DNA from 2 places in the Rhodococcus kronopolitis genome. Region 1 is predicted to be linked to the other one. Evidence: riboswitches for the same ligand, from Rfam matches in the RefSeq annotation. Region 1 holds a riboswitch; the other holds the start of a gene.
The links. A riboswitch is a leader RNA that binds a small molecule or an ion and turns the genes downstream of it on or off. The one in region 1 is predicted to bind cyclic di-AMP.

Region 1 (8,495 bases):
GATCGCCGACGACGGCGAGATCCTGCTGTCCGGTCCGGTGGTCTTCTCCGAGTACTGGCGCAACGAGGCGGCCAGCGCCGAGGCGATCCGGGACGGCTGGTTCCACACCGGCGACCTCGGTTCGCTGGACTCCGAGGGGTACACCACGATCACCGGCCGCAAGAAGGAGATCATCGTCACCGCGGGCGGCAAGAACGTCGCCCCCGCCGGCCTCGAGGACAAGCTGCGCGCGCACCCCCTGATCAGCCAGGCGATCGTGGTCGGCGACCAGAAGCCCTTCATCGGCGCCCTGATCACCGTCGACGCCGAAGCCTGGGCCGGCTGGAAGGAACGCAACGGCAAGCCGGCCGCGGCCACCGTCGCCGACCTGCTCGCCGACGCGGACCTGATCGCGGACGTCGACGCCGCCATCGCCGACGCCAACACCCTGGTCTCGCATGCCGAGTCGATCAAGAAGTACAAGATCCTGCCGGTCGACTTCAGCGAGGACACCGGTGAGCTCACCCCGACGTTGAAGCTCAAGCGCAACGTCATCCACGCGAGCTACGCCGAGGCCATCGAGGCCATCTACGCCAAGTAGGCGGCTGCTCCGCCCCGTGAGTTCGGCCTGCCCCGGTGGGGGCCGGCCGAACTCACGGGGCGGAGCGCCTAGTCGTGCAGCAGGCCGGCGAGCTTGGCCGCCAACGCATCCCAGCGCCACTGCTCGGTGACCCAGCGCCGACCGGCCGCGCCCATCTCCGCGGCCCGGTCGCGGTCCGCCAGCACCGACACCACGGCATCGGCGATCGCGCGCACCGAGGTGCCGTCCACGACATGCCCGGTCTCGTTCTCGCGCACCGTCTCCGGGGCCCCACCGGAGTTGCCGGCGATCACCGGCACCCCGGAGGCCGACGCCTCCAGGAACACGATGCCCAGGCCCTCCACGTCAAGGCCCGCTCCCCTGGTCCGGCACGGCATCGCGAACACGTCCGCAATGGTGTGGTGCGCGGCCAGCTCGGCCGACGGGGCGGTCCCGGTGAACACCACGTGGTCCTCGACGCCGACCTCACGGACCAACTTCCGCAACGCATCCTCGTAGGGTCCGCCGCCGACGATCACCAGCACCGCGCCGTCGATCGACCGTCGGATCTGCGGCAGCGCCTTGATCAGCATGTCCTGCCCCTTGCGCGGCACCAGCCGCGACAGGCACAGGACGGTGGGGCGATCCCCCAGCCCGTACCGGGCCCGCAGTTCGGCTCGCGCCGCCGGGTCCGGCCGGAACACCTCGGTGTCCACGCCCGGCGGCAGGTGTTCGAGGGCGGCGTCGGCACCGAACGCGGACGCGAACCGGCCGCGGGTGTACTTGCTGACGAAGGTGACTGTGTCGGTGTGCTCCCCGATCCGGCGCAGCGCCTGCCGGGCGACCGGCAGCATCGACCACCCCACCTCGTGCCCGTGGGTGCTGGCGACGATCCGCTCCGCCCCGGCCCGGCGCAGCGTGGGCGCCAGCAACGCCAGCGGCGCCGCGGCGCCGAACCACACGCTGTCGCACCCGCGCGAACGGACCAGCTTCGCGGCGCGCCGGGCCACCAGCGGGGTGGGCAGCATCAGGGTCGTGGGGTGGCGGACCACCTCGAACGGCTGGCGCGCGTCGAACTTCTCGTGACTGTCGCCGCGCCAGCGCGGGGCGTAGACCACCAGCTCCTCGGCCGGCAACGCGGCGGCGAAGGACTGCAGGTAGGACTGGATTCCCCCGGGTCGAGGCGGAAAGTCGTTAGTCACCAACAGGGTTCGACGCATGGTTCCACCGTAGGCGTCAGGCCACGTGGGCCGTCACCCAGGTGCCCCACCGCGACACCAGTTCCGCGGTCGTGAGACCCAGCGTCGCCCGCAACCGGCCGTCGAGGGCGGCGGCGTCGACCGGTCCGGCCGCGAGCGCGCGGTAGAGCTCACGCAGTGCGCTCTCGCCGAATTCGTCGGCGACGAAGGCGTTCACCGACCAGGCCAGCTCGTAGGCCACCACCGCGCGCTCGCCGCCGGCCGCGAAGTCGGCGTCCGAGGGCAGCCGTGCGGGCGGTCCGTGCGCGGCCACCGCGGCCGCCACCGTCGGCGCCGCCCCCGCCACTGTGACCCCCGAACCTCGATGCCCCGCGTAGTCGGCGAAGCCCTCGAGCGCCCACAGCGGCGAGCCGTCCCGGGTGCCGGAGCGGGCCGCGACGTGGGCCAGCTCGTGCCGGAGCACCGAGCGCAGGCCGACCGCCGTCAGCCGGTTCGCCGCCGCCGGGCTGAACACGATCCGTTGTCCGGTGACCGGCGACCCGGGGACCACGGCGTCCGAGACCGCGACCGCGGCGATGTCGGCGCCGCTGTGCTCCGGTCCGGCCTGCGCCGCGAACTCCTCCTGACCCGAGGCGACGAACACCACCGCGCGCCGGGCCCAGTCGGCGCCCCACAACTCGGCGACCGCCGGTACCGCGGTCTGCATCTCGTCGGCCACCGCGTCCACCCACGCCTGCTGGTCCGGATGTCCCAGGACCACCGACGTGTTCGACCCGGTCGTCACCTCACGGGCCACCAGTGGGCCGAAGTCCCAGGGACCACGCCAGGTCGAGCGCGCCCCGGGCAGGTCCCGGTCCGTGACCAGTTTCCACTCGTCCCCGCGCCGGGCCACCACCAACGAGACCGGCTTGCGCGTCGGTGCGGCATCGGCACCCGCGACGGCGTACCGCAGGTACACCGGCGGCGCCCACACATCCGTCGCGGCGAGTTGTTCCGCGAGGTCCGTCGGCACCGGCACCTCGGGATCGTGGCCGATCTCGTAGCCCCAGTCCGCCAGCGGCACCCCGGACAGGTTGTTCGCCCGCCGCACCTCGGCGTCGAGGAACCCCGGCACCGCGTGTTCGTCGAAGAGCGCGGCCAACGCGGCGCCGTCCCCGTTCCGGACCGCGGCCGCCCAGCGGTCGAGCAGGACCTGCACACCCGCCCGGCGCGCCTGCTCGAACGGGTTGACCGGCGCCGAGGCCGTGGTACCGGCATCGGGGGCCACCGCCGAGCCCGCGTGCAGCGCGACCCCGCCCGCGGCGCCGAGCGCGCACAGCAGACCCGCCAGCGCCAGCGCCTCCCAGGGCCGGATCCGGCGGCGGCCCGGACGGGCCACGGCCTCCACCCCGGGCTCGGGCGTCACATGCTCGGACGTCACGGAAGTCGGCCGGTCGGTCCCGCGGTCTGCGCTCAGTAGCGTCTGGCCCCGTAGAACGGGTACGCATCCATCGGTGCGACCTTGACGGGAACGCCGTAGGTCGACGCGTGCACGATGTTCCCGTTGCCGATGTACATGCCCACGTGCGAGGCATCGTCGTAGTAGAGAACCAGGTCACCGGGCTGCAACTCGGACTTGGGCACCGGCGTCCCGCCGGCGGCCTGCGCCTGGCTCGACCGGGGCAGCGTCTTGCCGATCTGCCGATACGCCCAGACCATCAGTCCCGAGCAGTCGTAGCCGTCCGGTCCGGTGGCACCCCACGCGTACGGCTTGCCCACCTGCGTGAGGCCGGCCTCGACCGCGCCGGCGTTGGAGCCTGCGGGCAGGTTCGCGAGCAGGGCACCGAGGTCCACGCCCGGCGGGAACGGGGTGCCGGCGAGCGCCTCCCGCTCCGATGCGGTCAACGCGTCGAAGGCCTTGGTGACCTCCTCGATCTGCACCTGGAGGTCGCTCTGCTTGCGCTGCAGGTCGTCGCTGATCGACTTCGCCTCTTCGGTGGCGGTGCGGGCGTCGTCGGCCGACCGTTGCGAGGCCTCCGCGGCAGTGGCGGCCCGGTCGCTGGCGTCCGTGAACTGCTTGACCTGCGCCGAGGTCTCCGCGGAGATCACGCTCAGCGTCGACATCTGGTCGATCAGCTGCTGCGGCGAGTCCGAGACCATCACCGCGAACAGTCGGTTGACCCGTCCGCCCTGGTAGTTGACGGCGGTCAGCCGGTCGACCGCGGGCTGGAACTGCGCGATGGTCGCCTTGGCGGCGTCGAGCAGCGCGCGGTCACCGGCGTTGCGCGCCTCGGCGTCGTGCTGGACCGACAGCTTCGAGTCCAGGTCGATCTGCGCATTGTGCAGTGCCTCGGTGGTCTGCTCGGACTCCCTGGAGAGTTCGGCGAGCCGGTCCAGCGCCGCCGTCGGGTTGTCCAGCGCGGGGTCGGCGCCCGCGGTCCCGACGGACGCCGCGAGGATCGCCACACTGAGCATTGCTGTTGCGAGGGTTCCGCACCTGGACCGCTTCGATCGACGTGACGCCACGAACTGATCAGGCTCCGTTCTGCGTTCTGCGCCACCGGCTCGAGGGTGGGTGGCCGCGCCTGGTCGGCGCCGGCCCGCCGTGGCGGAGACCCCGCTGTCGCGCCCGGTGGCGCGGCAATAGTTTCGGAGGTCTCGGCCAGGTTACGGAATGGCATAGAACGTGTCCACCCACTCGACACCCCAGCTCCGCGCCGGACCCGCCGCAGGCCCTGCCGCCGAATACGGAACGGGCCCGACGATCCTGTCGGATCGTCGGGCCCGTTCGCGTCAGGCGCCGAGCTGCTCGGGTGCGCGGGGCACTCTAGTAGCGGCGAGCACCGTCCATCGGCATGGACGAGATCGGCGCGCGCTTGACCGGGGTGCCGGAGGTGGCGGCGTGGATGACCTCGCCGTTGCCCGCGTAGATGCCGGAGTGCGAGCCGCCGTAGAAGGAGACGACGTCGCCGGGCTGCAGGGCCGAGGTGGACACTGAGACGCCTGCGGCCGCCTGGTCGTAGCTGGTGCGCGGCAACACGATGCCTGCCTGCTTGAACGCCCACTGCACGAGGCCGGAGCAGTCGAAGGAGTCCGGGCCGGCGGCGCCCCACACGTACGGGGAACCGATCTTGCTGGCGGCGGCCTGAACGGCCTTCTCACCTGCGGTGACGATGGGCGCGAGGGCGGGCGCACCGGGGGCCGCCGGAACTGCGGGCAGCGGCGGCAGGCCGGGCAGCACGGGGAGTTCGATGGTCTGGGCGGGGACACCCGGGATGTCGAAGGTGCCGATGCCGGGAACGGTCACGGGCTCGGCGAACGCCGGGGCCGCGGAAGCGGTGACGGCGCCCAGCGCGAGAGCACTGGCAAGAACGACCCGACGCATCGAATGCTTGGAACTGTGTGTGGCCACGAGAAGGTGGTGCTCCGTTTCTTCCACTCGACCGCCGACCGAGTTAGCTGACGGGTTCGGGCTGGGAAGATCAGCCCTACCCGTCGGCACGCGGTGCGCGCTCCGACGGGATTCACCCCAGAGGAAACTTGGGTTCCCGGCACGACTGCCCTCGCGGGAAATCGATTAGGCGGTCCCAGCGATGCCGCACCGGTTGGCTTGGCAAGAACTCACTAGGTCTCAGGAAGATTACGAAAGCCCCCCACCCGTGTCGACTCGTGTGGCCGGTTCCGCCGGACAAATGCCCCAAATCCGGCATGATTTCGCCCCCTGGCGACCACAAGATCACGGCAAGATAACGACCGAGCGGTCTGCTGCGCCGCGCCGTCGCCGCCCGGCCGGGCCCCGGGCGCCGACCCGGACCGCGGTAGCCGGTAGTTCGCCCTGCTCAGTACCGATCCCGGCGACGGACACCGGCCCGGCCACCGGGTCGCCACCGCGGACCCGAACCGCGACCGGGAGGGCCGGATCCGGGGCGCCCGCACCCCCGGGGCCCGCGCCGCGAGCCCCCTCGGTGCCGCAACCCGTGTGACGCTGGTCACCGACACGGTGCGGGGCGCGTCGTCGGGCCGCTTCTCCCGGATAACGGTGCTCATGGTTGGGCCGGGTCGGACGTGTCGGCCCTTCGCCCTAGCCTCACCGATGTGAGTGCCCAGAATTCGACGCCGCGCCAGCTGTCCTTCGACGAGCTGGACTCCCCGCTGCGCGAGACCACCTTCGTGGTCGTCGACCTCGAGACCACGGGCAGCAGCGCCGGGGAGGACGCCATCACCGAGATCGGCGCGGTGAAGATCAGGGGCGGCGAGGTTCTCGGCGAGCTGGCCACCCTGGTGGACCCGGGCCGCAGCATCCCGCCCTTCATCGTCGAGCTCACGGGAATCACCTCGGCCATGCTGATCGACGCACCCCGGATAGAACGGGTGCTGCCCAGCTTCCTCGAGTTCGCCCGCGGCGCGGTCCTGGTCGCCCACAACGCCCCGTTCGACATCGGCTTCCTCAAGGCCGCCACGGCCCGCTGCGACCTGCCCTGGCCGCCGTTCCAGACCCTCTGCACGGTCAAGCTGGCCCGGCGGGTGCTCTCCCGGGAGGAGGCGCCCTCGGTGAAGCTCTCCGCACTCTCCTCGTTGTTCCAGGTGCACACCCAGCCCACCCACCGCGCGCTCGACGACGCCCGCGCCACCGTCGACGTGTTGCACGCCCTGCTCGAACGGGTCGGCGGCCTGGGCGTGCACAGCTACGCGGAACTTGTCGACTACCTGCCCAACGTCTCCGCCGCGCAGCGCGGCAAGCGCGGCCTGGCGGCGGACCTGCCGCGGACCCCGGGCGTCTACCTCTTCCGCGGACCCTCGGACGAGGCCCTGTACGTCGGCACCGCGGTGAACCTGCAGCGCCGGGTGCGGGGCTACTTCACCGGTTCCGAGACCCGCGCCCGCATGAAGGAGATGGTGGCGCTCGCCACCCGCGTCGACCACGTCGAGTGCGCCCACGGCCTCGAGGCCTCGGTGCGCGAGCTGCGACTGCTCGCCGCCCACGCGCCGCCGTACAACCGGCGATCGAAGTTCCCCCGGCGGGCCTGGTGGATCACCCTGACCGACGAGCCGTTCCCCCGACTGTCGGTGTCCCGGCGGGCCACGCCGGACTCGCTGGGTCCGTTCTCGTCCCGCACCGACGCCGCCGACGTGGCCGCCACGATCGCCGTCGAGTGCCGAATTCGCACCTGCACCAAGAAGATTCGCCACGACCGGGTGCACGGCGCGGACTGTCCGGACGCGGTCGCCGGGGGCTGCCCGGCCGGCAGCGCGCCGCAGTCCGCCGAGCAGTACCGGTCCGCTCCGCAGGCCGCCGTCGAGCTGATCCGGGGCCTGGACGACGCCGCCCTGCACCGCCTCCGCGACCGGGTCGGCGAACTCGGCGCGGCCGAGCTGTTCGAGAGCGCCGCCCGGGTGCGGGACCGCACCGCCGCGCTGGCGGCCGCCCTGCGCCGCGGCCAGCGACTCGCCGCGCTGGCCGCGATCGACGAACTGGTCGCCGCCCGGCCACGGGAGGGCGGGGGCTGGGACCTGGCCGTCGTGCGGGCCGGCCGGCTCGCCTCGGCAGGCGTCGCCGAACGCGGCGTCCCGCCGATGCCGGTCGTGGAGATGCTCACCGCGGCCGCGGAGACCGTGATCGACGAACCGTCCCCGCTGCGCGGCACGACGGCAGGCGAGGTCGGGTTGATCGCGAGCTGGCTCGAACAGCCGGGAGTCCGCATCGTGCGGACCAGCCAGGGGTACACCGAACCCGCGCGCGGCGCCGGCGCCTGGCAGGAGTGGTGTGCACTCGCCCGCAGCGCGAGCGCCTAGTCTGGGCACGCAGGAACGGAGCGGACGGCGACCCGCCGGCCCGCCGCCGATCTACCAGGATCCACAGCTGTACACAAGGAGCGAGATGATCAACGCCATCGTCCTCATTCACGCCGAGGCGAACCGGATCCCGGAGACCGCCCAGGCCGTGGCCGACATCCCCGGCGTGTCCGAGGTCTACTCGTGCGCAGGCGACGTCGACCTGATCGCCGTCGTGAAGGTCCGCGACCACGCCCAGATCGCCGACGTGGTCACCGGCGTCATCAACAAGGTGGACGGCGTCGTGCGGACGACGACGCACATCGCCTTCCGCTCCTACGCCAGCGCCGACGTCGAGGCAGCCTTCTCCATCGGGGAGTGACGGCCCCGCCGTCCGTCGGAGAGTGACGGCCCCGCCTGCGAACGACGGGCGCCGCCCACGCCGCTAGGCCAGCGAGGAACTCACGCTCACCCAGCGGTCCAGCAGCACGGCCGCCGCACCGGTGTCGATCGCCTCGGCCGCTCGCACCATGCCGGACCGCAGGGCCTCGTCCAGACCGTTCTCGAGCCCACTGTGGGCGGCGATCGCACCGGCCGCATTGAGCACCACGGCATCGCGCACCGCACCCCGCTCGCCTGCCAGCACCGCCCGGGCGATCGCCGCGTTGACCTCGGCGTCCCCGCCGCGCAGGGCCTCCAGCGGGACCCGCTCGATCCCGAGGGCGGTCGGGTCGATCCGGTCCTCGCGCACCCGGCCGCCGGAGACGACGAAGACGGTGCTCGTGGTGGAGGTGGTGATCTCGTCGAGCCCGTCGTCGCCGCGCACCACCAGCGCCGACGTGCCGCGACCGGCCAGCACACCCGCCACGACGGGCTGCAGGTCCTCGAACGCGCAGCCGATCAGGCCGGCCCGCGGACGTGCCGGGTTGGTCAACGGCCCGAGCACGTTGAACACGGTCGGGATGCCGATCTCCTTGCGCGCGGCA
Region 2 (8,495 bases), on a different contig from region 1:
CCACCGGCGGTGTTCTAGGACAGAATTGAAACGTGACCGGACCTCGCCCGCCCCACAACCCCGACGGGGACCTGCCGACCGGCGAGCACGGCCGGCCGGAGGAGCACCCCGGGTTCGCCAACTACCCACCGACGGCACGGGTGTCCGGGCGCCGTAGGCCGCTGCCGCCGCTGCACCCGGTCGACCGGGACCGTGTCGAGCGGGGCCGAGCCGACGACAAGCCCACCGAGGCGGTCCGGAAGCCGGCGGCAGGCGCACCGAAGCCGCCGCCGATCCCGCGAAAGCTCACCATCACCCGGGTGGCCGCGATGCGCAGCCGGGAGCTGACGAACCGTGGCATCGCCACCTTCCATCGCGCCGCCAAGGCCGACGGCGCCGACAAGTCCGGGCTCACCGCCCTGACGTACGCGGTGATGGCGAACTTCGCCACCGATGCCACGGTCGCGGTCGCCCTGGCGAACACGCTGTTCTTCTCGGCGGCGACCGGCGAGGACAAGACCAAGGTCGCGTTGTACCTGCTGATCACGATCGCGCCGTTCGCGGTGGTCGCCCCACTGATCGGTCCGATGCTCGACCGCCTCCAGCACGGCCGGCGGGTGGCGTTGGCGGCCTCCTTCGCGCTGCGCACGGTGCTCGCGGTGCTGCTGGTCTTCAACTTCGACAGTTGGGCGCTGTACCCGGCCGCGCTGGGGATGCTGGTGCTCAGCAAGTCGTTCTCGGTGCTCAAGAGCGCGGTGACACCGCGGGTCCTGCCGCCGGAGATCGACCTGGTGCGGGTGAACTCCCGGCTGACAGTGTTCGGCCTGATCGGCGGCACCATCGGGGCCGGCGCGCTGGCCGGACTGATCGCCATCGCCACCGGCTCGACCGGGGTGCTGTGGTTCACCGCGATCATCACCGCGCTCGGCGCCTACCTGAGCATGCGCATCCCGGCCTGGGTGGAGGTCACCGAGGGCGAGGTGCCGGCCACCCTGACCTACCACGGGGACAACGCGGACACCGAGGTGATCGGGCCGGACCGCAAGACGACGGTCAAGGCCAGCAAGCGCCGACAACCGCTGGGCCGCACCGTCATCACCGGGCTCTGGGGCAACAGCACCATCCGCGTGATGACCGGCTTCCTCACCCTCTACATCGCGTTCGTCGCCAAGTCCCGGACCGGGCACGAACCGCTCGAGCAGGCCGCGATGCTCGGACTGGTCGGCGCCGCCGCCGGCATCGGCAACTTCGCCGGCAACGCGGCCGGTGCCCGGATCAAGCTCGGCCGACCCACCGTGGTGGTGCTGCGGTGCACCGCCGCGGTCACCGCCGTCGCGATCCTCGTCGCGCTCACCGACAGCCTGCTCACCGCCGCACTGGCCGCGCTGGTCGCGTCGGGCGCCAGTGCGCTGGCGAAGGTCTCGCTGGACGCGTCCCTGCAGGACGACCTGCCGGAGGAGTCGATCGCATCGGGCTTCGGCCGCTCGGAGACGGTGCTGCAGCTGAGCTGGGTGGTCGGCGGCGCGCTCGGGATCCTGCTGCCCACGCAGTTCTGGATCGGGTTCAGCGTGGTCTCGGTCGTGCTGGCCCTCGGCCTGGCCCAGACCGTCCTCAGCTACCGTGGTTCGTCGCTGTTCCCCGGGCTCGGCGGTAAACGCCCCGACGTGGCCAACCAGGAGATCGCCAAGCCGATCTCGACCACCGACTGACGACCAACCAGAAACGGAACCCAATGACTCTGCAAGCCCGGACGAAGAAGACCATTGCGGCACTCTCGGTGGCCGCACTGGTGGTCGCCGGCGGCCTCGCCGCCGTGGTCACCGTGCTGGTCAAGAACGCCCCGGAGACCCTGCCGACGGTCACCGCGTACGCGCACTACGAGACCGTCGAAGCCCAGGCAGGCGTGTGCGACGCCGACCTCGCGTGCGCGGGGCTCGAGGTCGCGACGCTGAGCGTGCCTGAGGGCCAGCCGCTGCAGCTGTCGCTGCCCAAGGACGTCTCGGGCTCCGACTGGCGACTGAACGTGCAGATCGGCAACCCCGAGACCGGCGAGGTGTTCAGCGGGTTCCGCGACTACACACCGGGCGAGGCGTCGGCCGTGACGGTGCCGTCCGGCGAGAACGAGCAGATCCTCGGCGTGATCATCCAGCTCCCGACCAACGGCGGCCTCGCCCCGGTGTGGGCGATCCAGACCTACTAGGCGTCGAGCTCTCGCGCGACGGCGCGCACGACCTCGGAGATCCGCTGCGCGGTCTTGCGGTCGGGGTACTTGCCCCGGCGCAGGTCCGGCTGCACCTTGGCCTCGAGCAGGGTGATCATGTCCTCGACCATCCCGTGCAGCTCGTCGGGGCTGTGCTTGCGGGCGGAATCGTCCCGGCGGGTACCGCCGCCCTGTCGCACGGTGGGCGCCGGGGCGAGCACGGTCACGCTCAGCGCCTGCGGCCCCCGGCGGCCGGAGGCCATCCCGAACTCCACCCGCTGACCCGGCTTCAGGGCCTCCACGCCCTCGGGCAGCGCGTCGGACCGGACGTAGACGTCCTCGCCCGAGTCCTGGGCGAGGAACCCGAAGCCCTTCTCCGCGTCGTACCACTTCACCTTGCCGGTAGGCACTGCGTTCACCTGCTCATCCACATATAAAGGAACGCGCCCCACGGATGCGGGACGCGACGCGCGCAGTCTACCCCGCGCGCCCGCGGGCAACTTTGCGGTTGACAGGCGATACCGTTGGACTGTGGCCAGTCAATCGTCCTCCCGCGACACCGCACTCCTGCGTGTCGCGCTCGTCCTCTTCTTCGTCGGAGTGATCGCGGTGATCGCGGCGTACGTCGTCTTCGCGCTCGGTCACGAGCCGCCGCTGTCGCTGTACCTCACCGCGATCGCCTGCCCGGTCGGGCTGGTGCTCGCCATCGTCTTCGCACTGCGGTCCGGGCGTCGCGTCCGAGAGGGAGAATGACCATGCGGATCCTTCTGAACATCATCTGGCTGCTCTTCGGCGGACTGTGGCTGGCCCTGGGGTACTTCGTGGCCGGGGTGATCTGCTGCATCCTCATCATCACCATCCCGTTCGGCATCGCGTCGTTCCGGATCGGGGTGTACGCGCTCTGGCCGTTCGGCAAGACGGTGGTCGCCAAGCCGACCTCCGGGCTGGGCTCGCTGATCGGCAACGTGATCTGGCTGCTGGTGGCCGGCATCTGGCTTGCCATCGGGCACATCGTCAGCGCGATCGCGATGGCCATCACGATCATCGGCATCCCGCTGGCCGTCGCCAACCTGAAGATGGTGCCGATCTCGCTGATGCCACTGGGCAAGGAGATCGTCGACGTGGGCGCGGTCGGCGTCCAGCAGGGCGGCGCCCCGGCATGACCGCTCCCGCACCCGCACCCAGTTTCACACCGGAGGCGGGGCGGACGCTCCCCCGCTCGCCGCTGTTCACCGGTGTCCTGGCCGCGCTCGCCTTGGCGGTCGTCGTTGCGCACGACCGCCTGGTCCCGCTCGGCTACCCCCTCTGGGGCCTGTTCAGCAACGGGCTGGACCTGCTGGTGTACCGCAGCGGCGGCGCCACCGTGCTCGGGCCGCAGGGCCTCTACGACCATGCGCTGCACGGCGGCATGTGGTTCACCTACCCGCCGTTCTCCGCGGTGCTGTTCGCGCCGCTCAGCGCCGCCAGTGCCAACCTGGCGAGCCTGCTCGGCTACCTCGCCAACTTCGTCGCCCTCTACCTGGTGGTGCTGCTGTGCTGGCGGCAACTCGGCTACCGGACGGGTCGGCACCTGTACGTGGTGAGCGCCCTGCTCACGGTGATCTTCAGCTGGCTCGAGCCGGTCCGCACCACCATCTGGCTCGGCCAGATCAATCTGCTGCTGATGCTGCTGGTCGTCTGGGACCTGGGCCGCCCGGAGGGCAGCCGGCTGCGGGGCTTCGGCGTCGGCATCGCCACCGGGATCAAGCTGACGCCGGGACTGTTCCTGGTACAGCTTGCGATCACCCGACAGTGGCGCGCGGCGACCGTCGCGGTCGGGACCCTGCTGGCGACGATCGCCGTCGGGTTCGTGGTGATCTTCTCCGACTCCTGGGACTACTGGACCGGCGTGATCGTGCACTCCACCCGGATCGGCGAGACGGCCTGGCCTGCCAACCAGTCCGCCGCCGGGGTGCTGGCACGCTGGCTGCACGTCGACGAGCCACCGCGCCTGCTGTGGCTGGCCCTGGCGGCGGCACTGACGGTGCTCGGCCTCGGGGCGTCCTACCTCGCCCACCGGCACGGGCAAGCCCTGCTCTCGATCACCCTGTGCGGCTTGACGAGCAGCGCGGTGTCCCCGTTCTCGTGGGGCCACCACTGGGTGTGGTTCGTGCCCCTGCTGGTCCTCGCCGTGGACCGGGCGGTGCGCCGTGGCCGGGCGGTCGACTGGCTGCTGCCGGTGCTGCTCGCGCTGCCGCTGCTGAGCTGGAATCACCGGTTCGACGACGGCGTGTACGCGGTGGGACTGTTCATGATTCCGACCTCCCCGGCGCTGGCACCGCTCTTCGCGGCGGTCTACCCGCTCACGTTCGTCGCGGTCGCCATCGCCGTGGTTGTCACGTTCCGGCGCGTCCCCGCCACAGAACCCGCAGGTCAGACCCGGGAAATTCTGTGATCTATCTCACATAACGACCAAATCACGGGAGGGTCTCGGAACCGCAGCGAGCCGATGACCTGCACGAACGGGCGAATTAATGGCCAAAACACCGAAGTCCCGCCGCGTTTCGTAACAGATGACGCACTGGCGTGATCCACGTACGGTCAGCAGCGGCCGGAAGTTCGGCCAGATCAGGTCCGCCGCGCCAAACCTCGTCCAGCGGACCAGATTCCAACGGAATTACCCAGGGACGAGGACGGGGGACCCAATGTCCCCAGCGGACACCGGAGGATGCGCAAGCGTCCTTCTTGGGGTGAAGCCAGACCCGCACCAATCCAGGAGCGGCGAGGCCGGGCGACCTCTCAGCCCGAACCCGACAGCTGACCTCGCAGGCGCGTGAGGAGAGGATGCTTTCATGACCGCTGGACGTCACCGCAAACAGACCAACACCCGTCGTACCGCCGCCAAGGTTGTCGTCACCGGCGCGGTCCTCGGAGCGGCCGGTGTGGCTTTCGCAGCCCCGGCCACCGCGGCACCCGACTCCGACTGGGACCGGCTCGCGCAGTGTGAGGCCGGCGGCAACTGGGGCATCAACACCGGCAACGGCTACCACGGCGGACTCCAGTTCTCCCCGAGCACCTGGAACGCCCACGGTGGCGGCCAGTACGCCGCGACCGCCAACCAGGCCAGCCGCGAACAGCAGATCGCGGTCGCCGAGAAGGTGCTCGCCAACCAGGGCTGGGGCGCATGGCCGTCCTGCTCCTCGAGCCTCGGCCTGAACAGCGGCGCCACCGTCCGCACCGCTCCGGCCGCCAAGACCGTCACCGTCAAGGCTGCCCCGGCGCCCGTCGCCGCCCCGGCCGCCGTCGTCACCCCGGCGCAGACCGACCCGGCCACCACCGCCGTGTTCGAGAGCCTCGACAGCATCCTGGCCACGGCCAAGGCGCACGGCATCGTGCTCGACCCGCAGGTCGAGGCCATCTTCAAGGATGCCAAGACCAAGGGCCTGACCGTCGACCCGCAGATCGCCCAGCTCGTCGCCGCCGGCGCGGACCTGCTGCCGAAGTAGCCACACCCCCTCACGCGAAGAAGGGCCCCGCACCTCACGGTGCGGGGCCCTTCTCGGTCTTCGGTGTCGCCGTCAGCGGTTCACGACGGTGTGCGGGTGGGTGTAGGGCAGTTCCGAGACCGGGAGCGGGAACTCGGTGTCCTCTCCGAACGGGGAGAGCCCCCCGGAACGGGTCGACGAGAGCTCCGTGACGGCATGGTCGCCGTCCTGGATCTCCGCCGCCGGCCAGCCTGGATCAACGTATCGCTTGCTCGAATTGTTAGCCACGAGGTCATTTTGACAGGAGGCCGCGTCCCCGTACAGCCCAGGTATCTAATCTGGTAGGCGATGACCGACACCCTGGCCTCCTGGCTGACCGCCCGCACCGACTCCGAGCTGGCCGATCTGCTGCGCCTGCGGCCCGACCTCGCGGTCCCGCCGCCGGCCAACCTGACGGTGCTCGCCGCCCGCACCGAGCAGCGGGCGTCGGTGCTGCGCGCGGCCGACGACCTGACCGTGCTCGAACTGACCGTCATCGGGTTCCTCTCGGACCTGGGCGGGCGCGAGCGCGGGGTGACCCGCGCGGCGCTCACCGAGGCCGTCGCGGGCCGTGCCCCGGTGCGCGCCGTCGACAAGGCCCTGAAGGTGCTGCGCGAGCGCGCCCTGGTGTGGGGCACGAAGACGCTGCGGGTCACCCCCGCCGCCCAGGACGCCGTCACCTGGCGGATCGACGCGCCGCGGGACGGGCTCACCGCCGCGCAGATCGAGACCGCACTGGCCGAGGTCACCGACGTCGAACGCCGGCTGTTGACCACGCTCGCCACCAGTTCGCCGATCGGCCGCACCCGCGACGCCGCGCCGGGCACCGACCCCGAACGGCCGGTCCAGCGGTTGCTCGCGCGGCGGCTGCTGAACTGGCTGGACGAGCAGACCGTGGAACTGCCGCACCAGGTGGGCCAGGCGCTGCGCGGGGAGACGGTCATCGACCCGACCGCACTGATCCCGCCGCCGATCCACACCACCGCGTTGAAGGTCGCCGACGTCAACGCCGCCGCAGGCGGCGAGGTGCTCGAACTGGTGCGGCACTGCGAGGACCTGATCGCCGCCCTCGGCGAACAGCCCGCCACGACGCTCAAGGCCGGCGGGCTCGGCGTCCGGGAGACGAAGCGGCTGGCGAAGGCCGTCGGCGTCGACGAGCCGCGGGTGACCCTGCTCCTCGAGATCCTGGCCGGGGCGGGGCTGATCGGCAGCGGGACACCGGAACCGCTCCCCGCCGCCGACACCGGGGACGACTACTGGGCCCCGACCGGCGCGGCGGACTCCTGGACCGGCACCGCCACCGCCCAGCGCTGGCACCTGCTCGCACAGACCTGGCTGGACCTGCCGCGACGGCCCTGGCTGATCGGCATGCGCGACGAGCACGACAAGCCCATCGCGGCGCTCTCGGAGGAGGTCCGCGCCACCAGCGCCCCGCGCGACCGCCGGTTCGTGCTCGGGCTGCTCGCCGAGCTGGGCTCCGGGCACGGTGCGAGCGCGACCGAGGTGGTGGCGACGGTGGCGTGGCGTCGGCCACGGTGGTCGGCACGGCTGCGCGCCGACGCGGTGCGCCACGTCCTCGCCGAGGCCGCGGCCGTGGGGCTGGTCGGCCGCGACGCGCTGAGCTCCGCCGGGCGCAGCCTGTTGCACGACGCCCCGGCCGAGTCCGCGATCGCGGAGATCACCGCGAGCCTGCCCGCGCCCATCGACTACGTGCTGGTCCAGGCGGACCTCACGGTGGTAGCGCCTGGACCGCTGACCCCGGAGCTGCGCGAGCAGGTCTCCCTCGTGGCGGACCTCGAGTCGGCGGGCACCGCCACCACGTACCGGATCAGCGAGGCCAGCGTCCGGCGTGCCCTCGACGCCGGGCTGGGCGCCTCGCAACTGCACACCCTCTTCGCGACCCGCTCCCGGACCGCGGTCCCGCAGTCGCTGACCTACCTGATCGACGACGTCGCCCGGCGGCACGGGCAGCTCCGCGCCGGGATGGCCTCGTCCTTCCTGCGGTGCGAGGACCCGGCGCTGCTCGCGGAGGTACTGGCCTCCCCCGTCGCCGAGTCGCTGGCGCTGCGCGCGTTGGCGCCGACCGTCGCCGTCTCCCAGGCGCCGCTGGCCGAGGTGCTCGACCAGCTGCGCGCCGCCGGCTTCGCCCCCGCCGGGGAGGACGCCGCGGGCGCGGTGGTGGACCTGCGGTCACGGGGGGCCCGGGTGCTGCGGCGACGGCCCCGTCCGGCACCGCGGATGCCCGCCGTGCCCACCCCCGAGCAGCTGGACACCCTGGTGCGCCAGCTCCGGGCCGGCGAACGGGCCGCGACGGCGCCCCGCGGCGACGCCGTCCTCGCGGACGGCAGCAGGGCGAGCAGCGCGGCCACGATGGCGCTGCTGCAGCTGGCCGTCCGGACCTCGCGGAGCGTGTCCATCGGGTACGTGGACGCGCAGGGCACCGCGTCCGAACGGATCGTGGAGCCGGTCAGCGTCGGCGGCGGCCAACTCGACGCCTTCGACTCGGCGGAGGGCGCGGTCCGACGGTTCACGCTGCACCGGATCACCTCGGTGAGCCTGTCCGGCTGACCATTTTCGGGCGACTGGCCTTTCCTGCGAAATGAAGTATGGTCTCGGGCAAGTGATTGCCACTTCGTATTTCAGGAGAGACAATGGCCGAACGCAACCCCGGCGGAAGAACGGCGAAGAAGAAACCCGCGCAGACCCTCAAGGAAAAGCGGGCGGAAAAACGCGAGAAGTCGATCGAGTCCACGGAATTCATCCGGAAACGGAAAAGCCGCTGACGATGACCTCGCACACCGGCGCCCTCGAGG

Region 2: linked by a shared signal. The riboswitch ahead of ACFO6S_RS07255 (transglycosylase family protein) and the one ahead of ACFO6S_RS00580 (NlpC/P60 family protein) in region 1 are both predicted to bind cyclic di-AMP.

Annotation. Positions count from the first base shown of each region.
Region 1 is NZ_JBHSFO010000001.1:128,027-136,521, forward strand. It holds gene ACFO6S_RS00560 (AMP-dependent synthetase/ligase) at 1-580, shown strand, start outside; gene ACFO6S_RS00565 (glycosyltransferase family 4 protein) at 649-1,779, opposite strand; gene ACFO6S_RS00570 (hypothetical protein) at 1,796-3,178, opposite strand; gene ACFO6S_RS00575 (C40 family peptidase) at 3,211-4,212, opposite strand; gene ACFO6S_RS00580 (NlpC/P60 family protein) at 4,565-5,149, opposite strand; cyclic di-AMP (ydaO/yuaA leader) riboswitch at 5,167-5,331, opposite strand; gene ACFO6S_RS00585 (DEDD exonuclease domain-containing protein) at 5,833-7,530, shown strand; gene ACFO6S_RS00590 (Lrp/AsnC family transcriptional regulator) at 7,616-7,891, shown strand; gene trpD (anthranilate phosphoribosyltransferase) at 7,955-8,495, opposite strand, start outside.
Region 2 is NZ_JBHSFO010000003.1:137,774-146,268, forward strand. It holds gene ACFO6S_RS07225 (MFS transporter) at 33-1,688, shown strand; gene ACFO6S_RS07230 (DUF2771 family protein) at 1,712-2,179, shown strand; gene ACFO6S_RS07235 (cold-shock protein) at 2,176-2,589, opposite strand; gene ACFO6S_RS07240 (hypothetical protein) at 2,711-2,932, shown strand; gene ACFO6S_RS07245 (YccF domain-containing protein) at 2,935-3,342, shown strand; gene ACFO6S_RS07250 (glycosyltransferase 87 family protein) at 3,339-4,613, shown strand; cyclic di-AMP (ydaO/yuaA leader) riboswitch at 4,827-5,006, shown strand; gene ACFO6S_RS07255 (transglycosylase family protein) at 5,011-5,664, shown strand; gene ACFO6S_RS07260 (hypothetical protein) at 5,737-5,931, opposite strand; gene ACFO6S_RS07265 (helicase-associated domain-containing protein) at 5,992-8,250, shown strand; gene ACFO6S_RS07270 (hypothetical protein) at 8,334-8,465, shown strand; gene ACFO6S_RS07275 (hypothetical protein) at 8,468-8,495, shown strand, end outside.